Regions from separate parts of the Streptomyces sp. NPDC005496 genome, predicted to be linked through region 4. Evidence: riboswitches for the same ligand, from Rfam matches in the RefSeq annotation. Region 4 holds a riboswitch; each other region holds the start of a gene.
The links. Region 4 has a riboswitch for cobalamin ahead of ACFYQQ_RS26665 (cobalamin biosynthesis protein). Riboswitches for the same ligand answer to the same signal wherever they lie in the genome.
Positions count from the first base shown of each region.

Region 1: linked by a shared signal. The riboswitch ahead of ACFYQQ_RS03735 (HoxN/HupN/NixA family nickel/cobalt transporter) and the one ahead of ACFYQQ_RS26665 (cobalamin biosynthesis protein) in region 4 are both predicted to bind cobalamin.
Region 2: linked by a shared signal. The riboswitch ahead of ACFYQQ_RS05465 (prenyltransferase/squalene oxidase repeat-containing protein) and the one ahead of ACFYQQ_RS26665 (cobalamin biosynthesis protein) in region 4 are both predicted to bind cobalamin.
Region 3: linked by a shared signal. The riboswitch ahead of ACFYQQ_RS10205 (ribonucleoside-diphosphate reductase subunit alpha) and the one ahead of ACFYQQ_RS26665 (cobalamin biosynthesis protein) in region 4 are both predicted to bind cobalamin.

Region 1 is NZ_JBIAJQ010000001.1:822,055-828,908, forward strand. It holds gene ACFYQQ_RS03720 (ATP-binding protein) at 1-571, opposite strand, end outside; gene ACFYQQ_RS03725 (cell division protein SepF) at 1,145-1,534, opposite strand; gene ACFYQQ_RS03730 (metalloregulator ArsR/SmtB family transcription factor) at 1,889-2,248, opposite strand; cobalamin riboswitch at 2,330-2,569, shown strand; gene ACFYQQ_RS03735 (HoxN/HupN/NixA family nickel/cobalt transporter) at 2,597-3,697, shown strand; gene ACFYQQ_RS03740 (TetR family transcriptional regulator) at 3,953-4,618, shown strand; gene ACFYQQ_RS03745 (zinc ribbon domain-containing protein) at 4,723-5,172, shown strand; gene ACFYQQ_RS03750 (hypothetical protein) at 5,300-6,040, opposite strand; gene ACFYQQ_RS03755 (hypothetical protein) at 6,045-6,854, opposite strand, start outside.
Region 2 is NZ_JBIAJQ010000002.1:194,188-201,041, forward strand. It holds gene ACFYQQ_RS05455 (ATP-binding protein) at 1-649, opposite strand, end outside; gene ACFYQQ_RS05460 (PP2C family protein-serine/threonine phosphatase) at 836-1,912, shown strand; cobalamin riboswitch at 2,091-2,224, shown strand; gene ACFYQQ_RS05465 (prenyltransferase/squalene oxidase repeat-containing protein) at 2,332-3,567, shown strand; gene ACFYQQ_RS05470 (SCO2322 family protein) at 3,564-4,214, shown strand; gene ACFYQQ_RS05475 (CbiQ family ECF transporter T component) at 4,331-5,437, shown strand; gene ACFYQQ_RS05480 (ABC transporter ATP-binding protein) at 5,434-6,854, shown strand, end outside.
Region 3 is NZ_JBIAJQ010000003.1:334,196-341,049, reverse strand. It holds gene ACFYQQ_RS10220 (GlxA family transcriptional regulator) at 1-158, opposite strand, end outside; gene ACFYQQ_RS10215 (hypothetical protein) at 252-485, shown strand; gene ACFYQQ_RS10210 (ribonucleotide-diphosphate reductase subunit beta) at 398-1,411, opposite strand; gene ACFYQQ_RS10205 (ribonucleoside-diphosphate reductase subunit alpha) at 1,411-3,786, opposite strand; cobalamin riboswitch at 3,916-4,075, opposite strand; gene ACFYQQ_RS10200 (GNAT family N-acetyltransferase) at 4,129-4,641, opposite strand; gene mctP (monocarboxylate uptake permease MctP) at 4,724-6,334, opposite strand; gene ACFYQQ_RS10190 (DUF3311 domain-containing protein) at 6,331-6,603, opposite strand; gene ACFYQQ_RS10185 (GntR family transcriptional regulator) at 6,790-6,854, opposite strand, start outside.
Region 4 is NZ_JBIAJQ010000009.1:65,978-72,831, reverse strand. It holds gene cobN (cobaltochelatase subunit CobN) at 1-456, opposite strand, end outside; gene ACFYQQ_RS26670 (cobyric acid synthase) at 453-1,961, opposite strand; gene ACFYQQ_RS26665 (cobalamin biosynthesis protein) at 1,958-2,899, opposite strand; cobalamin riboswitch at 3,004-3,140, opposite strand; gene ACFYQQ_RS26660 (hypothetical protein) at 3,286-3,507, opposite strand; gene ACFYQQ_RS26655 (inorganic phosphate transporter) at 3,520-4,758, opposite strand; gene ACFYQQ_RS26650 (lysozyme) at 4,927-5,667, opposite strand; gene ACFYQQ_RS26645 (class II aldolase/adducin family protein) at 5,882-6,715, shown strand.

The sequences.
Region 1 (6,854 bases), on a different contig from region 4:
GGCCCCGGGTCACGGGGGACGAGCCCGCCGTGTGCCAGGCGGCCTGGACGACCGGGCGGCTGGGGTCCCGCAGCGCCGTCTCCAGCAGGACGAGTCCGCCCGCGGTCAACCGTTCGCCCACGATGCGCAGTTCGGGTTCGGCCTGTACGGCGAGGTCGAGCCGGACCGGCCCTTCGGGGCCGTCGGCCGTACAGCCGATACGGAAGCCGCGCCGACGTTGGGCGTCCGGGCGGGCCCCCTCGGGTACGCAGGCGGCCGGGTCGGGGAACACCTCGCACAGCTCGGCCCCGCCACCGAGCCGCGCCAGCGCCTCGTACGCCCGTAACGCACTGGACTTGCCGCTGCCGCTGGGGCCCGCGAAGAGGGTCAGCCGTCCCAGCGTGAAGTCGGCGGCGCGGTGCCCGGCGAAGGCGGAGAGCCGCAGGTGGGTGACGCTCGGCCGTTCCGGCCGGGCCGGCTGAGGACTCGGCGCGGCGGAACCCGCCTCGGCGGCACCTGCCGGTACGGCCTGGCGCGGCTCACACTGCTCGTGGGACTCGCGCGGTTCACGCGCGTCACGCGGCTGATCCAACTGACGCAGCTCGCGCGACCGATCCGACTCACGTTCGTCGAGACCCGCGGACCCAACCCCCAGCGGCCCGGTCCGGCCGGCCACCCCGTTTCCCCGTACGGGCATCCCCGCACCCGCCGGTCGCGCCCCTGCCCCCGCCGCTCGCGGTTCGGGGACCCGCTCCTGCGCGGCCGGCTCGACCGGCACCTCCCGCCCGGTCGGCTTCGGGGCGCCGAACCGGCCCGGACGCCCCGCGGCATCCACGCGGTACCCGACGGGAGAAAGGGACTCACCGGGTCCATCGGGCTCAACGCACTGAACCGGCCGAACCGGTCGGCCAGATGAAGTGGACGGAACGGATGGAACAACCCGAAGGGACTGAACCGAACGAACGGGCTGAACAGGCTGAAGGGGAGGCAAAGGCGGCACGGTCATATCCGGACGGTAGGACTCCGCCGGGAGGCGAACCGTTCCACCCGGGCGACCTTCCTTCGTTCGAGGGATCACGCCCGTTGATCACGCGGCCCCGGCTACCGTCCGGCCGCCCCTCGTCAGGTCACCCGCGAGTGCCCGACCGCGCCGGGAACGTCCACGTCACAGCCCCGGAACCCCGACCCCCTCCATCAACCCCTGCACCTCGGTGCCCGGCGGTGTCAGCAGGAACACGTTGCGGTCGACCCGGTGCATCCCGCTCGCCAGGCCGAAGACGACGCCCGTGCTGAAGTCCAGCACCCGCTTGGCGACATCGGTCTCGGCGCCCGTCAGGTCGAGCAGGACGGGGATGCCCGCCATGAGTGTCTCGGCGACCTCGCGGGCGTCCGCGAACACATTGACCCGCAGCACGACGAAGCGCCGCCTGGTCTCGGTCGCGGCCTCGGGTATCGCCCGGTGACCGACGGCGGAAGGCCAGGCGTCCCGGCCGCGCAACGGAACGACCTGGGCGAGCCCTTCCCACTGTTCATCGGTGACGTCGTGGCTGTTCACTGGCCATCCCCGCCCTGGCTCGCCATGGTTGTCTGCACCGGGCAATTCTTACGCATGGTCACCCGTTCGGCCGAACAGCGACACGGTACGCGACGGTTCTCCTTGCCGGAGAAGGGCTCTGAACGGCCGGGAGACAGCGGACCGGGCCGCCGAACTGCCGTAACTGCCGGTAACAACCGGGCGGTCGGACCTACGGGCGGTCGGGCTACCGAGCCGTCGAGCCGTCGGTCTCTCGGACTGTCGAGCCGTCGGTCTCTCGGACTGTCGAGCCGTCGGTCTCTCGGACTGTCGAGCCGTCGGTCTCTCGGACTGTCGAGCCGTCGGGCTCGGACTGTCGGGGCTGTCGTGCCGGATTCAGGCGAGGCCCGTGCCGCAGTGTTCCAGCAGCGCGGCGGTCGGGGCGTCGACGAGCCGGTAGCGCACGACGCGGCCCTGCCTCTCGCCGACGACGACCTCCGCCGTACGCAGCAGCCGCAACGCCTGCGACACGGCCGGGTCGTTCATGCCCGTGGCGACGGCGAGGTCGGAGACGGCCAGGGGCCCGGCCCGGTGCAGCGCCAGCAGGAGAGCGAGCCGGCCAGGGTCGGCGAGCAGCGAGAAGCGGTCGGCCCACGCGCGTACCGCCGTGGGTTCGCCGATGGCGGCCACGGCGTCGCAGACCCGGTGGCCGTCGATGGTGCGCCGGCCGGCACGGTCGGCGGGGACGAGATGCATGGCGGCATTCTTCCAGGAGGCGCCGTGTGATCTTGGATACCTGCGCAACTGTGCAGGCTTGCAGCCGTTCACGGGCGGCACCTAAGGTTGGCGCGTCGTGGTGTTCGGGAAGACCGGTGACAGCCTTTCAGGGGCTCAGTCCGGAGCGGCCCTCGCCACTGTGATCGGGGAGTTCTCGTCCCGTGCCGCCCCAGGGCGGCGCCACTGGCCGGACGGCCGGGAAGGCAGGGGCGGGCGCGTCGACCCTCCACCACGCTCGGCTTCGGCTCGCGCGGGAGGTACCCGCAAGCCAGGAGACCGGCCACGGCATCTCACGAAGTGATCCACGAGGTGCTGGAGCGTGACCGCATGACCCTGCCCACCGGGCCCACGGGCCCCACCGTCTTCCAGTGGCGGCGCGAGGACACCGTCCGGACCGCCGGTCTGCTGGCGGTGATCGCCGCACTGCACGTCGTCGCGTTCGGTGTGCTGTTCCTGCTGGTCGTTCCGGCGCACTACGAGGTCGGCTCCAAGGCCTTCGGCATCGGGCTCGGCGTCACGGCGTACACCCTGGGCATGCGGCACGCCTTCGACGCCGACCACATAGCGGCCATCGACAACACCACGCGCAAGCTGATGGCGGACGGCAAGAGGCCGGTGTCCGTGGGGTTCTGGTTCGCGCTCGGTCACTCCAGCGTGGTGGTCGTCCTGGCCGCGCTGATCGCGGGCGGCACCCAGCTCGCCGGACGCATCATGAACGAGGGCTCGCGCACGCACCAGGTGCTGGGCGTCATGGGTACGACCGTCTCCGGCATGTTCCTGTACCTCATCGCGGCGCTCAACCTCGTTGCCCTGATGGGCATTCTGCGGGTCTTCCGGGCGATGCGGGAGGGGACGTACGACGAGCGGCAGCTCGAAGAGCACCTGGATTCACGGGGGTTCATGAACCGGATCCTCGGCCGTTTCACCAAGTCCATCAGCCGTCCCGGGCAGATGTTCCCGCTGGGCTTCCTGTTCGGCCTCGGCTTCGACACCGCGACCGAGGTGACGCTGATGGTGATGGCGGGCAGCGGGGCGGCGGCCGGGCTGCCCTGGTACGCGATCCTGTGCCTGCCGCTGCTGTTCGCGGCGGGCATGAGCCTCTTCGACACGCTGGACGGCACGTTCATGAACTTCGCCTACCAGTGGGCCTTCTCGAACCCCGTGCGCAAGGTGTTCTACAACCTCACCATCACGGGGCTGTCGATCGCGGTCGCGTTCCTGATCGGCACCATCGAGCTGGTCGGCGTCCTGCACGACAAGCTCGACCTGCGGGACGCGGTCACCGGCTGGATCGCGGAGCTAGACCTCGACAACGTGGGCTTCATCATCGTCGGCCTCTTCGTGATCGTCTGGGCCGCCGCGCTCGCGTACTGGCGCCTTGCCAGGGTCGAGCAGCGCTGGGCGGTCCGCCCGGCCGACGGCGGCTGAGACGGGGCCGCGAGCCTCAGCGCCGGGGGGCGGGCGACAGTGGCGGGCGCCGGAGCGCAGGGGGCCGGGCGAGCGTGGCGGGCGCCGGAGCCCTATTGGCACGGGGCCGACTCCGCACCCGGAACACGCATGACACTCAGTCCCCTCCCCACCAGGCACTGAGTGTCACCTCGATGCCGCCGATGCTAGTTTCGCCGCATGAGCGAGACATCCCCCGGGGGTCCGTCGGCCGGCGCGGGGGCGCCGAAGCCGCCGATGCGCGACGCCCTGGTCGCGGCCGCGTTCCGGCTGTTCCTGGAGCGGGGGTACGAGCAGACGACGGTCGACGACATCGTCGCGCTGGCCGGGGTGGGCCGACGGTCGTTCTTCCGGTACTTCCCGTCGAAGGAGGACGTGGTCTTCCCGGACCACGAACGCTGTCTCGCGGAGATGACCGAGTTCCTGGAGTCCGGCCCGCCGCAGGACGACCCCGTCGCGCGCGTCTGCGACGCGGCCCGGCTCGTCCTGCGGATGTACGCGGAGAACCCGACGTTCTCCGTGCAGCGTTACCGGCTGACCAAGCGGGTGCCCGGGCTGCGGGCGTACGAGCTCTCCGTGGTGTGGCGCTACGAGCGTGCCCTAGCCGACCACCTGCGGACCCGTCTCACCGACCGGCGTGACGGCACCCTGCACGCCGACGTGATCGCCGCCGCCGTGGTCGCGGCCCACAACAACGCCCTGCGTTCCTGGCTGCGCGCGGACGGCGAGGGGGACGCCGACGCCTTCGTGGACCGGGCCCTGGACTACGTGCGGCGGACGTTCGGCACGGAGGGCCCGGTGGCGCGTACGGAGGAGGGCGAGGACGTGGTGGTCCTGGTGGCCCGGCGCGGGGTCCCCATGTGGCGGGTCGTCAAGGAGATCGAGTCCGTCTGGACCGATTGAGGGTACGCAGTGCCTTTACGACTGGCACTGAGTGCCATACTCTGTGGCGCGTGCACGGCGATCCGAGCACATCAGATTCCGGCCGAGCGCAGGGAGATGACATCGTGTTCCACCCGGGAATCGGGATCGCGGCGGACGTGCTGGACGCCGACGTCCCTGAGAGCAACGCCACCGTCCCCGTCGAGAGCGGCGCCCCCGCCTGGGCCGGCAAGTCGAGCGAGGAACGCCTCGCCTTCCAGCGCTGTCGCTGGTGCGGGACCACCATGTTCCACCGGCTGCTGTGTCCGGTCTGCGCGTCGAGCGACCTGCGCACCGAACGCAGCCAGGGCACCGGCATCGTGCGCCGCACCACCGTGGTCCGCCGCAACACCCCGGCCGCGCGCAACGTCTCCCTGATCGAGATGGCGGAGGGTTTCACCGTCCGCGGCCGCGTGAAGGGGCCGTTCATCGCCATCCACCCGGGCGGCCGCGTCCGGCTCACCGTCGCCGAGGACCCGGTCCGCGGCGAGCCGGTCTTCGAACTCTGCGACGACCCGTACGGCCTGCGCCCCTGACGGCCCTCACCCCGGGCCGACGGGGGCCTTGTCACGCTCACCGGCGAAGACAATAGGCTCCTACGGCGTCCGTGCACCCCGCCCCCGTCACAGGAACGGGGCGGGCCCGGGACAGTACCGGGCCGGATCACTGCGTATGACGCGGCTCCACGGGATCCAGCACCGCCCGAGCAGGAAGCCCGCCGTCTTTTTCGCAGCGCAACTCCTCGGCCATGGCGAGCGAGACGGAGTGGGCCACGGTGGCGTAGGCCTCCTTCAATGCCCTGGTGTCACCTTCGGGCTCCTGCGGCATCCCCCAGCGCTGGACGCCGATGAGGACGTGACCCGACCTCGACGCGTCGGACAACCTGGGGCTCCGGCATGCGAATTGGACGTACGCCATGTCCGCCGCGGCCAGGGCGTCCTCTCCCATCTTCAGCACGGTGAACTTCGGGGCCGGCGGTTCGTCCGTCGGAGGGCCGTCGACCAGCTTCCACGTGATCCTGAGCACGAAGTCCGGCGTGCCGATGGGCAGATGGACGCGGCACACGTCTTTGGTCACGGTGGGGACCGGGAACTCCTCGACAAGGTCCGCTGCGGCCTGTGCGACGGTGTACTCCTTCGCCGACGCCTCGAACCGCGACGACCCCGTGATCACCTTCAGCGCCCGAGACGCCTCGGCGGACACAGCCTTGCCACCGCACAGCCGTGTCCCCCCAACCACCTTGTAGTCCTTCGGAGTTTTCGGAGTTCCCTCCGCATCTCCGTCCCCTCCACAACCGGAGGCGCCGAGAAGCAACGAGCCGGCCACGACCGTGACGAGGAGTCCCCCGCGTACCGACCTACGACTGATCACTGTCCGTATCCTTCCGTACTCTCGGCCGTCCACGGACTCAGCCGGTCTCCGGGTCGTTGCCCTGCTGGTTCTCCCGGTCGTTGCCGAGCCCGTAACCGATCACCGTCGACTCACGCAGATCCTGCCCGACCGTGTTTCTGGCGTCGTCCAGGCCGTGACGTCGCAGGAAGTCCTCCATCGGCGCCTCCGCCATGCTCTCCCCCGCGGAGTAGATCTTCGTCTTCTCCGCGCGGGTGAGTTCCTCCGTCTTCTCCTTGTGCTCATCGACCGAGTTGTCGGAGATGTCACCGACCATCTGCCCGATGACCTGTTCGGCAGCACCACTGGCGGTGTCGGTCGCCAGCGGGATGAGCACCGCGGCCGTGCCCACGGCCGCGGTCGCGGGCAGGAAGGCGACGCCCGCCGCGATGCCCGCCGTGGCCCCGAACTCGATCCAGCCCGACCGCTTGGCGACCGCCTTCTCGTAGTCCTCGTGGGTCTTGAGGTTCGTCGCCTCCACCTGGTCGGCACGGGACTGGTCGAGCATGCCCTGCACCTCGGCGCCCACACGCACGGTCGCCCTGGCCCTGGCAGCGACCTCGTCGTCGATCTTTCCGTCCGGGCCCACTGTCCCCTCCAGCACGCTGCGGGTGTAGACCTGCTCCGCGGTCGAGACCGTCGCGTAGGCGTCCGGGTGCTGGCCGAGGGTGCTGAGGAAGCCCCGGACGACGCTCCGCCCGTTCCTGTCCACCGTGTCAGCGAAGTCGAGGTGCCCGTCCGGGTTCTTGCCCGGCGCGAACACGCTGTCCGGATCGTTCTTGGCCAACGCCCAGTTGACGTCGTCGATGTAGCCGGCGCCCATGACGCC
Region 2 (6,854 bases), on a different contig from region 4:
GTTCGATGGCGAGGGGGATGCCGTCGAGGCGGCGGCAGACGGCGGTGGCGGCGGCGCGGCTGAGGTCGTCCAGGACGAAGGCGGGGTCGGCCGCGGCCGCGCGGTCGGCGAAGAGTTCCACGGCGTCGTCCTTCACCGGCAGCGGCTCCAGGCGCAGCACCCGCTCGCCGGGCAGGCCGAGGGGTTCGCGGCTGGTGACGAGGACGCGCAGTCCGGGCAGGGCGGACAGCAGGGTCCCGGCGAGGGCGGCGCAGTCCGCGAGGACGTGCTCGCAGGAGTCCAGGACGAGCAACAGCCGTTTGTCACGGGCCCATTGCGCGAGCACGTCGGTGACCGGTGCCGTCGACCGGTCGGCGAGGCGCAGCGCCTCCACCACGGCGAGGCCGACCAGTCCCGCGGTGTGCAGCGGGGACAGCTCGACCAGCCAGACGCCGTCCGGGTACGCGTCCGGGGCGGCGCGGCCCGCGGCCCGCAGGGCGAGCCGGGTCTTGCCCACCCCGCCGGTCCCGACGACGCTCACCAGCCGTCCGGCGTCCACTCCGGGGTCCAACGCCCGGTCGAGCCACTGGAGTTCGGCACGCCTGCCGACGAAGCTGCGGGTCTCGGGCGGGAGGTTGCCCGGTCGGTCACCGTTCGATGGCTGGGACACACGGCACAGTGTGACGAGAGCAGTCCCACACCGCGCACGGCTCACCGAACTCGGACACAAAGCCCTGATGTGCCGCCACTTCCCGGCACATTCCGAAGAGATGCGATCAACCCCCTGTTGGTCGGAGGGTGACGGGCGATAGTCGGAGATCGTCGGAGGATGACCGCGAGGGAGCAGGGGCAATGGATGACCGCCAGGGACGCGGGCCGCACGGACGCACGTGAGAGGAGCCCGCGCCTGCCGGCCGCGCCGCTGGCCGTCTGCCTGCTGATCGCGGTCCCCGACCTGCTCTTCGACCAGGTCCCCTCCCTGATCACGATGCTGCTCATCGCCCCGCTGACGGCCTGCGTCCGGCTCGGACCGCGGTCCACCCTGCTGGTCTGCTGCTGCTCGGCGGCCCTGGGACTGGTCATGGGCCTCGCCGAGGAGGTGCCGCCCCTGGAGCTGACCGTGCGCTGGAGCGGACTCGTGCTCGGCTGCGCCCTGACCGTGTACGCGGCCCGGCAGCGCGAACTCCTGGACCGGATGCTGGTCCAGGCCCGCGAGGTGGCCCGGGTCACCCAGGAGGCGATCCTGCGGCCCATCTCGAAGAACCTGGACGGGACGCAGGTCTGCACCCGCTACCACTGCGCCGCCCTGGAGTCGACGGTCGGCGGGGACCTGTACGACGTCGCGATGACGCGGTACGGACTGCGGGTCCTCGTCGGTGACGTGCGCGGGCACGGCCTGGACGCCCTCAGGCTGACGGCCGACACCATCACCGGATTCCGTGAACTCGCTTACACCGCACCGGACCTGACGGTGCTGGCGGAGGGCCTCGACGCCCGGCTCGCCCCGGAACTGGGCCCCGAGGACTTCGTCACCGCGGTGTTCGCCGAGTTCGCGCCCGGCGAGGTGCGGCTGGTCAACTGCGGCCATCCGGCGCCGCTGCGCTCCGGCGACCGCGTCGAGCTGCTCGAATCCGGGGTGCCCAGCACGCCGTTGGGGCTGGCGCCCGAGACGCGTCAGTACCGCGTACGGCTCCAGCCCGGCGACCGGCTCCTCCTCTACACCGACGGCCTGACCGAGGCCCGCGACCCGGACGGCAACGCCTTCCCGCTGCTCGGCGAGGCCGCGCTCGCCCTGCGCGAGCCCCTGCCCGACGACGCCCTGCACGCGCTCTACACCCGGCTGACCACGCACACCGGGGGTGCGCCCGACGACGACCTCGCCCTGGTCCTGTGCCAACCGCTGGAGTCGACGGTCCCCGCACGCACGCCCTGACCCGGCGCGCGCCGTGCCGCGCGTCCCGGCGTCAGGCCACCGGGGTCCGGTTCGCCGCGTCCGCCTCCGGCCGGAACCGGGCGGTCTCCCCGTCGTCGCCGTCGGCCGCGACCTTCCGGGCCGCCCGTGCCGGCCCCGCCCACGGGGTCCGCACGGGCGGCCCACGGGCGCCTGGCTACGGGCCGGTAGAGTGAGCGCGTCGTCATCACACCCGTACGGGGGGAAGCCGGTGCAATTCCGGCGCTGACCCGCAACCGTGAACCGTCCGCCGGACGGTGAGCCGGATCGCCTCGCGCGGGACGTGACCGGCTCGCGCCATCGGCAGCCCGCCGCTGGCCGGCACCGTCGAGGGATACGGGGCCGGAGCCACCCGGTACTCCAGCGTGCCCGGTGCTGCCCGGCTCCCCGCAGGGAGAGTCATGATTGTTCGCCGCAGCGCCGCGGTACTCGCCGTCACCGCCGTGATCGGTACGGCGGCCGCATCCGCCGCCCTCGCCGACGACTCGTCCCCGTCCGCCTCACCGTCCCAGGCGCTCCCCTCCGGCCTCTACGGCTCCGCCGACCCCACCTACGACGGGGTCTGGCGGCAGTCGCTCACGCTGCTGGCCCAGCACACCACCGGGGTGAAGCCCGCCGTGAAGGCCGTCGACTGGCTGACCGGTCAGCAGTGCGCGAACGGCGCCTTCGCCCCGTACCGCGCCGACGCGTCCGCGAAGTGCGGCGCCAAGACGATGGTGGACACCAACAGCACGGCCGCCGCCGTGCAGGCGCTCGCCGCGCTCGGCGGTCACGACGCGGAGAGGGACAAGGCCGTGGCCTGGCTGAAGTCCGTCCAGAACAAGGACGGCGGCTGGGGCTTCGCCGCGGGCGGGGCCAGCGACGCGAACTCGACGTCCGTGGTGATCGGCGCCCTGGCCGCCTCGGGCACCGCGCCCGGCGACACCGCCAAGGACGGCAGGTCCCCGTACGACGCCCTGCTGAAGCTGTCCGTCCCGTGCGACGAGGACGGTGGCGGCGCCTTCGCCTACCAGCCCGACAAGAAGGGCGCCCTCGCGGCCAACGAGGACGCGACGGCGGCCGGCGTGCTCGGCGCCCTCGGCAAGGGGTTCGCGGCGAAGGCCGGCAAGGCGGCGGACGGCGCCGACTGCGCGGACCCGAAGAAGCTCACGCCCGGGGACGCGGCCCGCAACGGCGCGGCCCACCTCGCCGGCGCCCTGCGCGGCACCTCGCACCTCACGTCGGCGATGCCCGGCGCGAAGGACCAGCCCGACCACGGCAACACCGCGGACGCGGTCGTCGCGCTCGCCGCCGCGGGCCGGACCGAGGACACGAAGAAGCCGCTGGCCTGGCTGGAGAAGAACTCAGGCGCGTGGGCCGCGAAGTCCGGTCCCGCCGCGTACGCCCAGCTGATCTTCGCGGCGCACGCCACCGGCACCGACCCGCGCGACTTCGGCGGTACCGACCTCGTGGCGCGGCTCGCCGCGACCGGCCCCGCGCCCCAGTCCGCCGGCCAGACGGACGCCCCGGGCGAGAAGAAGAAGGACGGCGACGAGGAAGGCGGCCTCGGCGTGTGGTGGATCGTCGGTGTCGGCCTGGTCGCCGGTATCGGCGTCGGCTTCCTGATCAGCGGCCGCAACAGGAAGCGCCAGCCGTGACCCGGCGCGGTGCCGCCGCCGTCCTCGCCGTGCTGCTCCTGGTGCTCGGCGGGGCCGGGCAGGCCCAGGCCGTCGGCTACCGCTACTGGTCGTTCTGGGACCTGAGCGGCGGCTCCTGGACGTACGCCACGCAGGGCCCGTCGACCGCGCGGCCCTCCGACGGCGACGTGCAGGGCTTCCGGTTCGCCGTGAGCGAGGACTCCTCGCGCGCCACGAAACCGCGTACGAAGCCGGACTTCGACGCCGTCTGCGGCGGGACGCCCGCCCGCGACGGCAGGAAGCGGATCGCGCTCGTCCTGGACTTCGGTACGGCCGCGGACGCGCCGTCCGGGCAGACGCCGCCGCGCGCCCGCACGGCCTGCGCGCGCGTCGGCACCGACGCGACGACGGCCGACGCGCTCGCCGCCGTCGCCAAGCCGCTGCGCTACGACACCAACGCGCTGCTGTGCGCCATCGCGGGCTACCCGCGGACGGGCTGCGGCGAACAGGTCGCGGCCGGCGACCCCGACTCCTCGGCACGGCCGCGGTCCGCGTCCGAGTCCGGTTCGGGGGGCTCCGGCCCCTCGGCCGGCCTGCTCGCGGGCCTCGCGGCGGTGGCGGCGCTGGGGGCGGCCGCGATATGGCAGGCCCGGCGCCGCCGGCACTGAGCGAGGTGGCACCTGTGACGACGGACGAGAACCACCGTCCCGCCCCGGCCGAGGACCGCCGTCCCCCGGGAGGGGGCGGGCCCCGCCGCGAGCCCGGTGAGCGCTTCCCCGGCTCCGTGCCCCGGCGCCGCCGCCCCTTCACCGTGGAGGCGAACCGCGGCAACGCCCTCCACCCGGGCGCCTGGTGGATCTGGGCCCTGGGCCTGGGCACCGCCGCCTCCCGCACCACCAACCCCCTCCTGCTCGGCCTGCTCGTCGGCGTGGCCGGCTATGTCGTGGCCGTCCGCCGCACCGACGCGCCCTGGGCCCGCTCCTACGGCGCGTTCATGAAGCTGGCCCTCGCCGTGCTGGCCGTGCGCCTGGTGTTCGCCGTGTTCCTCGGCTCGCCCATCCCCGGCGAGCGGGTCCTGGTCGCGCTCCCCGAGGTCCCCCTGCCGGACTGGGCCGAGGGCGTGCGCATCGGCGGCGACGTCACCGCCGAGGGACTGGTCTTCGCGCTGTACGACGGCCTCAAACTGGCCACGCTGCTGTCCTGCGTGGGCGCGGCGAACGCCCTCGCGAACCCGGCCCGGCTGCTCAAGTCGCTGCCGGGCGCGCTCTACGAGGCGGGCGTCGCCGTGGTCGTCGCGCTGACGTACGCGCAGAACCTGATCACGGACGTCCAGCGGCTGCGGGCGGCCCGGCGGTTGCGCGGGCGCCCCGACCGGGGTCTGCGCGGTCTGCTCCAGGTCGGACTGCCCGTTCTGGAGGGCGCGTTGGAGCGCTCGGTCGCGCTGGCGGCGGCGATGGACGCGCGCGGGTACGGGCGCACCGCCCAGGTCCCGGCCGCCGTCCGCCGCACCACGTCCGCGCTCACCCTGGGCGGGCTGCTCGGCGTCTGCGCGGGAACCTACGGAGTGCTGACCGCGGAGGGCGGGACGTACGGGCTGCCCGTGCTCGTCGCCGGGGTGGCCGCCGCGCTCGGCGGCCTGTGGCTGGGCGGACGCCGTACGCTGCGCACGCGCTACCGGCCGGACGCCTGGGGCCCGCGGGCCTGGCTCGTCTCGGCCTCCGGGGTCGCGGTGGCCGCGCTGATGGTCGTGGCCGGCTCGCGGGACCCGGCGGCCCTGCACCCCGGCGTCGTCCCGCTGACCGCACCCGCCCTCCCCTTGTGGCCCGCAGCGGCGATCCTGCTCGGGCTGCTGCCCTCCGTCGTCGCCCCCACCCCCAAGGAGTCCTCATGATCCGCTTCACGGACGTCTCGGTGACGTACGAGGGGGCCGCGGAACCGGCCGTCCAGGGGCTGGACTTCGAGGTCCCGGAGGGTGAACTGGTGCTGCTGGCGGGCCCGTCCGGGGTCGGCAAGTCGACGGTGCTGGGCGCGGTCGGCGGTCTGGTCCCGCACTTCACCGGCGGCACCCTGCGCGGCCGGGTCACCGTCGCCGGGCGGGACACCCGCACGCACAAGCCGCGCGAACTCGCGGACGTCGTGGGCACGGTGGGCCAGGACCCGCTGTCCCACTTCGTCACGGACACCGTCGAGGACGAACTCGCTTACGGCATGGAGTCGTTGGGGCTCGCCCCGGACGTGATGCGGCGGCGGGTGGAGGAGACGCTGGACCTGCTGGGTCTGGCCGACCTGCGCGACCGTCCCCTTCTCACCCTGTCCGGCGGCCAGCAGCAGCGGGTCGCCATCGGCTCGGTGCTGACGCCGCACCCCCGGGTGCTGGTCCTCGACGAGCCGACGTCCGCGCTGGACCCCGCCGCCGCCGAGGAGGTCCTCGCCGTCCTCCAGCGCCTCGTCCACGACCTCGGGACGACGGTGTTCCTCGCGGAGCACCGGCTGGAGCGGGTCGTGCAGTACGCGGACCGCGTGGTCCTGCTGCCCGCCCCGAGGGCCGCGCCCGTCCTCGGCACCCCGGCCGAGGTGATGGCCGTCTCCCCGGTGTACCCGCCGGTGGTGGAGCTGGGCCGCCTCGCGGGCTGGTCGCCGCTCCCGCTGACCGTGCGCGACGCCCGCAGGACCGCCGGGGCGCTGCGCGAACGCCTCGCGACGCGCACCCCGGCACCGGTGCCGGCGCCGGGCACGGCGCGGCATCCCGGGCCGGCCGGGACTGCGGCCCGCCGCCCCCGGTTCGCGCTCAGGCGCTCGCCGGTCGACGCCGCTCCCCCGGCCACGGCCGCCGTCGAGGGCCTCGCCGTCCGTCGGGGCCGGGCCGAGGTGCTGCGGCAGGTGGACCTGACGGCCGCCCCGGGCGAGACCATCGCGCTGATGGGCCGCAACGGCGCGGGGAAGTCGACCCTGCTCGCCGCGCTGGTCGGGCTGGTCGAACCCGCCGCGGGATCGGTACGGGTCGGCGGGTCGGTGCCGCACCGCACCGCCCCGCGCGACCTCGTGCGCCGCGTCGGACTCGTACCGCAGGAACCACGGGACCTGCTGTACGCGGACACGGTGGCCGCCGAGTGCGTGGCGGCCGACCGCGACGCGGGCGCCGAACCGGGCGGCTGCCGGGCGCTGGTGCGCGAACTGCTGCCGGGCATCGAGGACGGCACGCATCCGCGCGACCTGTCCGAGGGCCAGCGGCTGGCCCTCGCGCTGGCCGTCGTCCTGACGGCGCGCCCCCCGCTGCTGCTGCTCGACGAACCGACCCGCGGCCTGGA
Region 3 (6,854 bases), on a different contig from region 4:
GCGTGCGTGCCCAGGGTGCGCGGCCCCGCCGAGGCGACGGCGAAGTCGTACACGGGGAGCCCCTCGTCGCTGCGGTCGAGTCCGAACACCTCGCAGACGACGCCGAGTTCGAAGGGGTGCACCCCGTCCAGCAGGACCACGGCCACGTTTTTCAGCATGCCGCCAGTGTGCCTGGAACGTGGCAGTAATTCGAGGGTCTACGGCAGTACTGCCACTGACCCCGGGGCGCGATCGGCGCGACAGTGGTGTTCATGGAGACACTCGTGAACACCACCGTCGCCCTGCTCACCGTCCTCGCGCTCTTCCTGGTCCTGGCCCTGCCCTCACTGATCGGCCTGCGCCACGAGTGGCGCGTCGACCGCGAGCTCAGGGCCGCCCGGGGGAGCGCCCGCCCGGCTCAGAAGTCCTCGTCGAAGCCGACCGAGCCCTCCACCGCGACCTGGTACGCCGAGGGACGGCGCTCGAAGAAGTTGGTCAGCTCCTGAACACCCTGGAGCTCCATGAAGGAGAACGGGTTCTCCGAGCCGTACACCGGGGCGAAGCCGAGGCGCGTCAGGCGCTGGTCGGCGACGCACTCCAGGTACTGCCGCATGGAGTCCGTGTTCATCCCCGGGAGGCCGTCACCGCACAGGTCGCGCGCGAACTGCAGCTCGGCCTCGACGGCCTCCCGCAGCATGGCGGTCACCTGCTCCTCCAGCCGCTCGTCGAAGAGGTCGGGCTCCTCCTTGCGGACCGTGTCGACCACCTCGAACGCGAACGACATGTGCATCGTCTCGTCGCGGAACACCCAGTTGGTGCCGGTCGCCAGGCCGTGCAGGAGACCCCGGCTGCGGAACCAGTAGACGTACGCGAAGGCGCCGTAGAAGAACAGCCCCTCGATGCACGCCGCGAAGCAGATCAGGTTCAGCAGGAAGCGGCGGCGGTCGGACTTCGACTCCAGCCGGTCCAGCTTCTCCACCGAGTCCATCCAGCGGAAGCAGAACTCGGCCTTCTCCCGGATGGACGGGATGTTCTCGACCGCGTCGAAGGCCGCCGCGCGGTCCTCCGGGTCCGGCAGATAGGTGTCGAGCAGCGTCAGATAGAACTGGACGTGCACGGCCTCCTCGAACAGCTGGCGCGACAGGTACAGCCGCGCCTCCGGGGAGTTGATGTGCTTGTAGAGCGTCAGCACCAGGTTGTTCGCGACGATCGAGTCGCCGGTCGCGAAGAACGCGACGAGCCGGCCGATCATGTGCTGCTCGCCCTGTGACAGCTTCGCCAGGTCGGCGACGTCCGAGTGGAGGTCGACCTCCTCGACGGTCCAGGTGTTCTTGATCGCGTCCCGGTAGCGCTCGTAGAAGTCCGGGTAGCGCATCGGGCGGAGCGTCAGCTCGAAGCCCGGGTCGAGCAGGTTCTTGGTCTCGCTGGACATCACTGGCAGGCCTCGCAGGACTCGGGGTTCTCAAGGGAGCAGGCGACGGCGTCGGCGTCGGCGTTCGGGGCCGCCTGCACGGGGACGGGGGTCTGCGCCCGGGCGGCGCGGGCGATGCGGGTCGCGGGACGCGAGCGCAGGTAGTACGTCGTCTTCAGGCCCGACTTCCAGGCGTACGCGTACATCGAGGAGAGCTTGCCGATGGTCGGCGTCTCCAGGAACAGGTTCAGCGACTGCGCCTGGTCCAGGTACGGGGTCCGGGCGGCGGCCATGTCGATCAGCGCGCGCTGCGGGATCTCCCAGGCCGTGCGGTACAGGTCCCGCACCTCCTGCGGCACCCAGGTGAAGCCCTGCACCGAGCCGTTCGACTCGCGCAGCGCCTCCCGGGTCTGCGCGTCCCACACGCCGAGCCGCTTGAGCTCGTCCACCAGGTAGGAGTTGACCTGGAGGAACTCGCCGGACAGCGTCTCGCGCTTGAACAGGTTGGACACCTGCGGCTCGATGCACTCGTACACGCCGGCGATGGAGGCGATCGTCGCGGTCGGCGCGATGGCGAGCAGCAGCGAGTTGCGCATGCCGACGGCCGCGATCCGCTCGCGCAGGGCCGCCCACCGCTCCGGCCAGGCCGGCTCGGTCGCGTAGTGGTCGGGGTGCAGCACACCGCGGGCGGTGCGGGTCTTCTCCCAGGCGGGCAGCGGGCCGTTGCGCTCGGCGAGGTCCGCGGACGCCTCGTAGGCGGCCAGCATGACGCGCTCGGCGATCCGGGTGGAGAGCCGCTTCGCCTCCGGGGAGTCGAAGGGCAGCCGCAGCTTGAAGAAGACGTCCTGGAGGCCCATCGCGCCGAGGCCCACCGGGCGCCAGCGGGCGTTGGAGCGGCCCGCCTGCTCGGTCGGGTAGAAGTTGATGTCCACGACCCGGTCGAGGAACGTCACCGCGGTGTGGACGGTCTCGTCCAGCCGCTCCCAGTCGATGTCCCCGTCCACCACGAACGCCCCGAGGTTGACCGAGCCCAGGTTGCAGACCGCGGTCTCCCCGTCGTCCGTGACCTCCAGGATCTCGGTGCACAGGTTCGAGGAGTGCACGGTGTGCCCGGGCTCCGCCGTCTGGTTGGCGGTGCGGTTGGCGGCGTCCTTGAAGGTCATCCAGCCGTTGCCGGTCTGCGCCAGCGTGCGCATCATCCGGCCGTACAGGTCCCGGGCCGGGATCGTCTTCCGCGCGAGCCCGGCCTCCTCGGCCGCGCGGTACGCGGCGTCGAACTCCTCGCCCCACAGGTCGACCAGCTCGGGCACGTCGGACGGTGAGAACAGCGACCAGACGCCGTTCGCGTCGACCCGGCGCATGAACTCGTCCGGGATCCAGTGGGCGAGGTTCAGGTTGTGCGTACGGCGGGCGTCCTCGCCGGTGTTGTCGCGCAGCTCCAGGAACTCCTCGATGTCGGAGTGCCAGGTCTCCAGGTACACCGCCGCCGCGCCCTTGCGCCGGCCGCCCTGGTTCACGGCGGCGACCGAGGCGTCCAGGGTCTTCAGGAACGGGACGATGCCGTTGGAGTGCCCGTTCGTGCCGCGGATCAGCGAACCCCGGGAGCGGATGCGGGAGTAGGACAGGCCGATGCCGCCGGCGTGCTTGGAGAGGCGGGCCACCTGGTGGTAGCGGTCGTAGAGGGAGTCCAGCTCGTCCAGGGGCGAGTCGAGGAGGTAGCAGGACGACATCTGGGGGTGCCGCGTACCGGAGTTGAAGAGCGTGGGGGAGGACGGCAGGTACTCGAGCCGGCTCATCAGGCCGTAGAGCGCGGCCACTTCGTCGACGGCGCGCGGGGTGTCGTCCTCGGCGAGGCCGGCGGCGACGCGCAGCATGAAGTGCTGCGGGGTCTCGATCACCTGCCGGGTGATCGGGTGCCGCAGGAGGTAGCGGCTGTGCAGCGTGCGCAGGCCGAAGTAGCCGAAGCGGTCGTCCCCGGCGGTGTCCACGAGCGCGTCCAGGCGCTCCGCGTGCAGGCGGACGAACTCGGCGGTGCGGTCCGCGATCAGCCCCTCCCGGTGGCCGACGGCGACCGAGGCGGAGAAGGAGGTGACGCCCTGGGAGGCGGCCTCGGCGGCGATGCCGATCGTCAGCAGCCGGGCGGCGAGGCGCGAGTAGACGGGGTCCTCGGAGATGAGTCCCGCCGCGGCCTCGGTGGCCAGCTCGCGCAGCTCCGCCCCGTCCGCCCGCGCGGACCGGCCGCGCAGGGCGGCGGCGGCGACCCGGCCGGGGTCGGCGCCGGGGAGGTCTGCGGTGAGGTCGGTCAGGGTCCGCAGCAACGCGGCACCGGGACCGTCCGTCTCCGCCGCTGTCGCGGACGGTGTCGCTGCGGCCGGATCGGCTGGCGCGATGGTCACGTGGGGCTCTCCCTCGCTCGGCACGGGGCCTGGAGGGAGGGCAGCGGGGCACACGTCACCCCGGCACGGGTACGCGTGCGTCCACCGGCCCACTCCACGAGGCCCGGACGTCTGGGCACCCGGACCGGACGGGCCGGGCGCACTGTCGGCAGGTCCTCGGACTGACCGTGTGCGCGAACACGCACAAGTACACCGTTGCGGGACAGTTCCGGATTCGCACCGGATTCCCCTGCGGCGACAGCGAGCATGAGCATACATCTTGTGCCGGGCCGTCGACGCACCCCCACATGTTGTGTCGTGTCGGCTCCGGAGGGTGTCAGTCGGCCGCGGTGGACGCAGCTGTCAGAGCGTCAGTTCGTAGGTCAGCAGCAGGATGTCGTCGAGCTCCGGGACGGGATTCCAGTCGCGCTCGGGGGTCCGGACGAAGCCGAGCCGCTCGTAGATCCGGTGCGCGGCGCGCATGGTCCGCTGGGTCGACAGCACGACGCGGACGCAGCCCTCCGTGGCCCGCGCGCGGTCGACGCAGGCGCGCACCAGGGCCTCGCCCGCTCCTCTTCCGCGCGCCTGCGGGGCGACCGCCAGCATGCGGATCTCGGCCTCGCCGGGACGGGCCAGCTCGGCCATGGCGTTGCCGGCCGACGGCACGTACGTCACCCCGCCGAGCACGGTGGCGTCCCGGTCCACGGCGACCAGGACCTCGGCCGCGGCGGCGCGCCGCGCGACGTCCCGCAGGTGCACCAGGTAGCCGTCGCCCTCCCCGAAGTCGAGCAGACCGTCACCGAGATACGCCTGTGCGGTGATCTCCCCGAGCGTCCCGTACTCCCCGGGCAGCGCCCGCCTGACGATGATGTCCATGCGGGTGAGTCTGCCGGACGGGAACGACGTCGGGCCGCCGGTTTTCCTCCGGCGGCCCGACATGGTGTGTACGAGAGGGACTTCAGTGCGAGGTGCCCGCCGTGGCCGGCGGCAGCTCCACCTGGACGCCCGGGTCCCCGGCGTCCGCCGTGTAGTCCTCCGGCGACGTCTCGTCCAGGCCGTCGGGAGCCTTCACGGCACGCAGGACGAAGGTGAGCACGACCGTGACCGCCAGGTTCAGCACGAAGGCCGTCAGCCCGATGTAGCCGATCTCCCCGATGCCGGGAATCTCCTTCGAACTGCCGCCGAAGTGCCGCTGCGTCGGGGAGGCGACCCCGTACGCGGCGAAGGTGCCGTAGACCATGCCGACGGCCCAGCCGGCGAGCAGCGCCCAGCGGTGGAACCAGCGGGTGAACAGGCCGCCGACCAGCGCCGGGAAGGTCTGGAGGATCCAGATGCCGCCCAGCAGCTGGAAGTTGATCGCGACCGTCTTGTCCATGGTGAGGACGAAGGCCAGCGCGCCCACCTTCACCAGCAGCGAGACCAGCTTGGAGACCTTGGTCTCCTGCTGCGGCGTCGCGTCCGGCTTGATGAAGTCCTTGTAGATGTTGCGGGTGAAGAGGTTCGCCGCCGCGATCGACATGATCGCCGCCGGCACCAGCGCGCCGATGCCGATGGCCGCGAAGGCCACGCCCGCGAACCAGTCCGGGAACATGTTCTCGAACAGCTGCGGGATCGCCAGCTGCCCGTTCTGCACCTTCACCCCGGCCGCGATCGCCATGAACCCGAGCAGGGCGAGCAGGCCCAGCATGAGGGAGTACAGCGGCAGGATCGTGGTGTTGCGCCGGATCACGTCACGGCTGCGGCTGGACAGCGTCGCCGTGATCGAGTGCGGGTACATGAACAGGGCGAGCGCCGAGCCGAGCGCGAGGGTGGCGTACGTCCACTGCCCGGCCTCGGCGGGCACGACCCCGCCCGCGCCGGCGGCCGTGTACTTCTCGCCCGCCGCCTTGAAGATCTCGTCGAACCCGCCCAGCTTGATCGGGATGTAGATGATGGCCACCGCGATCACGATGTAGATCAGGGTGTCCTTCACGAACGCGATCAGGGCGGGCGCCCGCAGCCCCGAGGAGTAGGTGTAGGCGGCCAGCACGCCGAACGCGATGAGCAGCGGCAGGTCCTTCACGAACCAGTTGGTGTTCTCGCCGCCGCCGACGCCCATCACGTCCAGCACCGCCTGGATGCCGACGAGTTGCAGGGCGATGTACGGCATCGTGGCGAGGATGCCGGTGACGGCGACCGCGAGCGACAGCCCCTTGGAGCCGAAGCGCCCGCGCACGAAGTCGGAGGTCGTCACATAGCCGTGCTTGTGCGAGACCGACCACAGCCGCGGCAGGAAGGTGAAGATCAGCGGGTAGACGAGGATGGTGTACGGCACCGCGAAGAAGCCGGCCGCGCCCGCCGCGTAGATCGCCGCGGGGACGGCGACGAACGTGTACGCCGTGTAGAGGTCGCCGCCGAGCAGGAACCAGGTGACCCAGGTGCCGAACGACCGTCCGCCCAGGCCCCATTCGTCGAGGCTGTGCTCGTTCTCGGCCTTGCGCCAGCGCGCGGCCAGGAAGCCCATGACCGTGACGGCCAGGAAGAAGAAGATGAAGACGCCGAGGGCGACTCCGTTCACGCCGTCGTTCACTTCGACGCACCCCCGTCCTTCGTCGCGCGGGCGCGCTGGTCACGCTGGTCACGCTGCCAGAGCTGGTACGCGGTCATCGTGAGCAGCGTGGAGATGAGCACCCACAGCATCTGGTACCAGTAGAAGAACGGGATTCCGATGAACGTCGGGTCGGTCTTCGCGTAGGAGCCGACCCACAGCATCGCCACGAACGGCGCGACGAGGCAGACGGCAATGACCACGCGGACCGGTGTCACCACCGGTGGCTTGACTTCGGGCACATCTGACATTCCGCGGCTCCGTCCCCTCGCTGATCACCTGTGTAATGCGCAGGCAATGTAGGCGACGGTGTCACGCAGACGGAACCCCCCGTCCGCATATCGGTCCCGACCTGGGGATTCTCCGCGGCGGCGAATGCCCCACGACGGCGTTTTCCGCACTCATGAGGGCTCGCTTCATGCGGGGACCCGGGCGATCTAGTCCATAGGCCGCTTGAGGCGGGCCACGAACTTGTACCGGTCGCCCCGGTACACCGAGCGCA
Region 4 (6,854 bases):
CGGGCGGCCCTCGGCCAGGTCCCGCTCGCCGTGCACCCCGAACTCGGCCGTCTTCCTCGGCTCCTCGAAGCCCTCACCCGTGAGCAGCACGGTGTCCGAGAGGAAGCGCGCCAGTTCGGTCAGGTTCTCCGGGCCGCCCTCGACGAGGTAGCGCAGCGCCTCCGCGACGACACCGGCCGGCACGGACGACTCCGCCATCAGCTCGGCGTCCGGTACGGACTCCCCGCCGAGCAGTACGGTCGGGATCCCGGACGCCCGCAGCGCGGCCAGCCCGTCCTCCCAGGCCCGCTTGCCGCCCAGCAGCCGTACGACGGCGACGTCCGCGCCCGTCACCAGCGCGGGCAGCTCCTCGGCGACGTCTACCCGGTTCGGGTTGCCGATCCGGTACGCGGCGCCGGAGGCCCGGGCCGCCAGCAGATCCGTGTCGGCGGTCGACAACAACAACACTGTGCTCATGCGGGTGCTCCCGGTGGGATGAAAGGCAGTCCTGTCGGAGCGCCCGACTCGATGAGCCGCCACAGCGCGTCCGTGTCCGCGTGTTCCTCGATCAGATCGCCGAGCAGGTCCAGCTGCTCCTCGCGCAGGGTGGCGAACGACGTGCCGGCGGCCGGCACGAACCGGCGGCCCGCGGCGGCCGCCACCTCCCGCAGGAACGCCCGCCGGAACCCGTCCGACTCCAGCGAGCCGTGCCAGTGCGTGCCCCAGACGGCGCCGACCCGGCAGCCGTCCAGGAAGGGTTCGCCGCCGGTGACCTCGGCGACCCCGTGGTGGATCTCGTAGCCCTCGACGTGCTCGCCGAGCGCCTCGCCGACGGGCCGCGTGAGCGTCTTCTCCCGCGCGAACCGCACCCGCACGGGCAGCAGTCCGAGCCCCTCGACGTGGCCCGCCCGCGACTCGACGTCGTCCTCGATGTGCTCGCCCAGGGCCTGGAAGCCGCCGCAGATCCCGAGGACGGGCCGCCCCTCGGCGGCCCTGCGCGCGATCGCGTCCGCGAGGCCGCGCTCCCGCAGCCACCGCAGGGCGTTCACCGTGCCACGGGTGCCCGGTACGACGACCAGGTCCGCGTCGGCCAGTTCCTCCGCCCGGTCCACGAACCGCACGACGACGCCCGGTTCGGCGGCGAGGGCGTCGACGTCCGTGAAGTTGGACATCAGCGGCACCACGCAGACGGCGACCCGCAGCACGTCCTCGCCGACCGGCGGCGCCACGACGGACTCCCGGACGCTCCCGCGCAGGGACACCCGAAGTCCGTCCTCCTCGTCGATGCCGAGGCCGTGCCGGAACGGCAGGACGCCGTACGAGGGCCGGCCGGTGAGCCCGTGCAGCATCTCCAGGCCCGGCTCCAGCAGCGAGACGTCCCCGCGGAACTTGTTGACCAGGAACCCGGCGACGAGCTCCTGGTCCTCGCGGCTGAGCAGCGCGACCGTGCCGAAGAAGGACGCGAAGACGCCGCCCCGGTCGATGTCCCCGACCACCAGGACGGGCAGGCGCGCGTTGCGGGCGATGCCCATGTTCACGATGTCGGTGCGCCGCAGATTGATCTCGGCAGGACTGCCGGCCCCCTCACAGATCACCGCGTCATACGTGCCCCGCAACTCGGCCAGGCACTCCAGCACGGTCCCGAGCAGCGCCTCCTGGCGGCCCCCGTGGTAGCCGCGCGCGCTCATCTCGCCGACCGGCTTCCCCATCAGCACGACCTGGCTGCTGCGGTCGCTGCCCGGCTTGAGCAGCACGGGGTTCATCAGCGCGGTCGGCTCGACGCGGGCGGCCTGCGCCTGCATGGCCTGCGCCCGCCCGATCTCCGCACCCTCGCGCGTGACGAAGGAGTTGAGGGACATGTTCTGCGCCTTGAAGGGCGCCACCTTCACGCCCTGCCGCACCAGCCACCGGCAGATCCCGGCGGTCACGACGCTCTTGCCCGCGTCGGAGGTGGTTCCGGCGACCAGCAGCCCGCCGCTCACGGCCTCGCTCCCTTCGACAGCAGTCGTCCCGCGACGCAGACGCCCAGCGCGAGCCGGCTCACCCGGCGCGACAGGCGTACGGCCCGTTCGATGTCGTGCACCCCGACGGCTCGGCCGCTCCCGTTCAGCACGGGCCGGTGCTCGACCCTGCCGCCGTAGGAGAGGGTCCCGCCGAGCCGCACGCCCAGCGCCCCCGCGAACGAGGCCTCCACGGGACCGGCGTTGGGGCTCGGGTGGCGGCCGGCGTCGGCGCGCCAGGCGCGGACCGCGCCGCGCGGGTCGTCGCCCGCGACGGCCGCGAGGACGGCGGTGAGCCGGGCACCCGGCCAGCCGGCGACGTCGTCGAGCCGCGCGGAGGCCCAGCCGTAGCGGCGGTGGCGGGCCGACTTGTGGCCGACCATGGCGTCCAGGGTGTTCACGGCCCGGAAGGCGACCAGTCCGGGCACCCCGGCGACGGCGCCCCAGACGACGGCTCCCACCACGGCGTCGGAGGTGTTCTCGGCGACGGACTCGACCACGGCCCGGGCGATCCCGTCGGCGTCCAGCGCCTGCGGGTCCCGCCCGCACAGGTGCGGCAGCCGCTCACGGGCGGCGTCGACGTCCCCGGCTTCCAGCGCGCGGCCCACGGCGCGGGCCTCACGGCCGAGGGAGGTACCGCCGACGACGGCCCAGGTGGCGGCGGCGGTCAGCGCGACGGAGGCGGCGGGGGAGGGGCGTACGGCACGGCTCGCCAGCGCGGCGAGCCCGGCGGCGCCGCCCACGCAGACGGCGGTGTGCAGCGCGCCCCACCCGCGGTGGTCCCGCCACAGCACCCGTTCCACGGCGCCCGCGGCCCGTCCGAAAGCGGCGACCGGGTGCCCGCGGCGGGGATCGCCGAGGAGCAGGTCGCCGAGGAGGCCGGCGGTGGCGCCGTACGCGAAGACGCGATCGGCACGCACGGCGTCAGCCCGCCGTGGGGTGAAGTAGAACCCTCGTACTCAACAAGACCCGCAACGGGCAGCCGCGCATGGCGATATGTCCTCACTCAGGGTGTCCGCGCCCTGGTTCGAAGAGACCGGCGGGGAGAGTTCCTGGCTCCCGGGGGACTTCCTTCCCCGGTGACAGTGGCGGGACCGCGCCGGATTCACACCGGCTTCCTCTCCAGTCGCCGTACTTGGCTCCGGCAGTCCACCACGGGCTCAGAACAGCCGTCAACTTGCTGTTGACCTGCGGAGGGAGAGTGTGCGAAGGCCCACACGCACGTGGGGTGCGGGACGGTGATCCGTCCCGCACCCCACGTGAAGTGATGCCGCGTTGTTCGGCTTTCGCCGGTTCTGTCCGGTCGTCAGGCGACGATCAGATAGATCCCGTACCCCACCGCCGCCGCGCAGGCGGCGAAGCAGGCGTACGCGGTGGTGACCGCGAGGGCGGCGGATCCGCCCTGCGCGCCGGCGGACTCCCGCTTGGTGAGGCCGACGATGCCGAGGGTGAAGAGGCCGACGAGGGCCACGGTGACCACGAGGCTGACTCCGAACACGGAGCCGAGGGCTGCCCAGTCGATGTGCATGCTGTTCGTTCCTTAGACCGTGGCCGGGCGGGTGGGCTCGGTGGAGGGACCGGAGTCCGGGGCCGGGATGGTGGCCGTCAGGCTGACCGGGCCGGCCGGCGGCGGGGTGACCGCGGCGATCGCGGTGGTGACGACACCCGCGGGCTCGGCGTCGGTCTCGTTGACGTTGTCCATGGTGACGGGCTGGCGGCGCGAGAGCGTCCAGATGACCCCGGCACCGGCCACGAGCAGCGTGCCCGTGGCGATGATGCCCCAGGTGCCCTGCTGGGTGAGGAACTCGGCGCCGGCGCCGACGAGCCCCGCGGCGGGCAGGGTCAGGCCCCAGGCGATGAACATGCGGGTCGCGGTCGACCAGCGGACGACGCCGCCCTTGCGGCCGAGGCCGGAGCCCATGACCGCGCCGGAGCAGGACTGGGTGGTGGAGAGCGAGAAGCCCAGGTGCGAGGAGGCCAGGATGACCGTGGCGGCGCTGGTCTGGGCGGCGAAGCCCTGCGGCGGCGCGAGGTCGGTGAGGCCCTTGCCCATGGTGCGGATGATGCGCCAGCCGCCGAGGTAGGTGCCGAGCGCGATGGCCATACCGGCCGAGACGATGACCCAGGTGGGAGGGTTGGAGCCCGGCGCGAGCACGCCGCCGGTGACCAGGGCGAGGGTGATGATGCCCATCGTCTTCTGCGCGTCGTTCGTGCCGTGGGCCAGCGAGACCAGGCCCGCGGAGGCGATCTGGCCGGCGCGGTAGCCCTTGGCGGTCGCCTTCTCGTCGGCGCGGCTGCCGATCTTGTACGTCAGTCGCGTGGCGAGCATCGCGGCGAGTCCGGCCACGACGGGCGCGGCGACCGCGGGGATGAGCACCTTGGTGACGACGGTCGAGCCGTTCACCGACGACCAGCCGGCCGACATGACCGCGGCGCCGATGAGGCCGCCGAAGAGTGCGTGGGAGGAGCTGGAGGGCAGACCCAGGAGCCAGGTCAGCAGATTCCACAGGATGGCGCCGACGAGCGCCGCGAATATGACCTCGGTGCGGATGCCCTCTTCGTTGATGATGCCGCCGGAGATCGTCTTGGCGACCTCCACGGAGAGGAAGGCGCCGACGAGATTCAGCGCGGCGGACATCGCCACCGCCGTCTTGGGCTTCAGAGCGCCGGTCGAGATGGTCGTCGCCATCGCGTTGGCAGTGTCGTGGAAACCGTTCGTGAAATCGAACACGAGAGCGGTAACGATCACGATCCCGAGGAGAAGCGTGATGTGTTCCATTTACCCAGGCTTCTGTTGGACGTCAGTGGCAAGTGGAACGTAGGCAACCTGGGTGAACGGAAGATGAACTGGGGCGGGCGGAGCGGTGACCCGATCGGCGTGCCGCCCTTCCGCTTGTGTGCGACTGGCGCGTGCGAGGGCCGCAGAGAGGCGGAATATGGGGCTCCGCTAGCCCCTCGCGAAGGTCCGCAGTCCGCGCAGGGACCCGTTGAAGAGATTCTGGTCACCCGGCAGCCGGCCGCCGTTGTCGTACTGCCAGAACGTCCAGTACGTCCACCCCGCGGGCAGCGGCCCCGCGTCCGCCGAGTCGTAACGCGCGATCCACAGCGCGTGGTCCGCGGCGAAGGCGGAGCTGGCGCCGGTGCAGTCGTTCCACCAGTGCGTCGTCGTGTAGATCACCGGCCGGCGGCCCGTAGCCCGCTCGACGCCGTCGCTGAACGCCCGGATCCACCTCACCATCGCGGCCCTGCCCAGGCCGTAGCACTTCCTCCCGTACGGGTTGTACTCGATGTCGAGCGCGGGCGGCAGCGTCCAGCCGTCCGGACGCCAGGCGCCTCCGTTGCGTACGAAGAACGCCGCCTGCGCGCCACCCGACGACCGGTCCGGCAGGGCGAAGTGGTACGCGCCGCGCAGGAGGCCCGCGGCGCGCGAGCCGTCGTACTGGCGGCCGAAATACGGGTTCCGGTAGCCGGTCGACTCGGTCGCCTTCACGTAGACGAACCGGGCCCCCTCGGCCTTCGCGGCCGGCCAGTCGACGTTCTTCTGGTGCGAGGAGACGTCGTGTCCCCGCGGCTTGCCCGCCGCCGACACCGGCGCCCCGGCCAGTGCGGCCCCGCCTGCCACGAGCGCCGCCACGGCGACCGCGATCGCGCGGACCCGGCGGCGGGACGGGTGGTGCTCACGGGCCATGCTCTCCCCCATGGAAATGGCGACGGAATGACGACACGCCACGACAAATCCCCCAGAGGCTACTGGAAAACCGGCGGCACTTTGACCATCCGTGTCCGTGGGGTGACAGTGGGTGATGTGGTTGGTCAACTGCTCGTCGGGCCGCGCGGGTTCGGCGCGGACACCCGTGCCGTCGGCAGCCGCGGGTGGGCGCCCGTCCTGGCAGGATCGCGGCATGGTCGAACAGCGGCGGGACCCACGGGACGACCGGTCGGGGCGGGACGGGACCCGGGGCGACGGGGGAGACCGGACGGCGCCGACCCCGGGAGGCCCCACCGGGGTGCACGCGACGGACCCGGTCGCGGGGGACCTTGGGGTGCGGCACGCCGAGGACGCGGGGGAGCGGCTCGCGGCGGCCTGGGACGAGCTCGTGGCGACGGCCCGCCGCACCGTGGCCGACGGGCTGGTCGTCGGCACGTCGGGCAACGTCTCGGTGCGCGTGGGGGACACCGTCCTGGTCACCCCCTCGGGCGTGCCGTACGACCGGCTGACACCCGCGGACCTCGTCGCCGTCGCCCTCGACGGCCGCCGGGTGCGCGGCGCGCTCCCGCCGACGAGCGAACTGCCGATGCATCTCGCCGTCTACCGCACCACCGACGCGCGCGCCGTCGTGCACACCCACGCCGTCCACGCCACGGCCGTCTCGACGCTCGTGCACGAGCTACCGCTGATCCACTACATGTCCGGCGCCCTCGGCGGCCCGGTCCGCGTCGCCCCGTACGCGACGTACGGCACCGAGGAACTGGCCGAGAACATGCTCCGGGCCCTCGCCGGCCGCTCGGCCTGCCTCCTGCGCAACCACGGCACCGTTGCCCACGGCGCCACCCTCGACCAGGCCTACGACCGCACGGCCCAGCTGGAGTGGATGTGCCGTGTCTGGCTCACCGCGTCCTCCGTCCCCGGCCTCGCCCCGTCCCTCCTGACCCCCGCCCAGCTGGCCGAGGCGACCCGGCGGCTGGCCGACTACGGCCGGCCGCGCGAGGAGGACCGGGACCCGCGGCAGGGCTGACGTCCCTCCCGACGGCACCGAGAGTTCCCCCGAGGCCACCTCACCGCGGCCTCACGGGGGGTCCCGGAGCGGGCGCCCGCACCCCGGGGCGATCACCCGCGAGATCCGGCCGGCGGCCCCGGCCGACGAAAACGCCGAG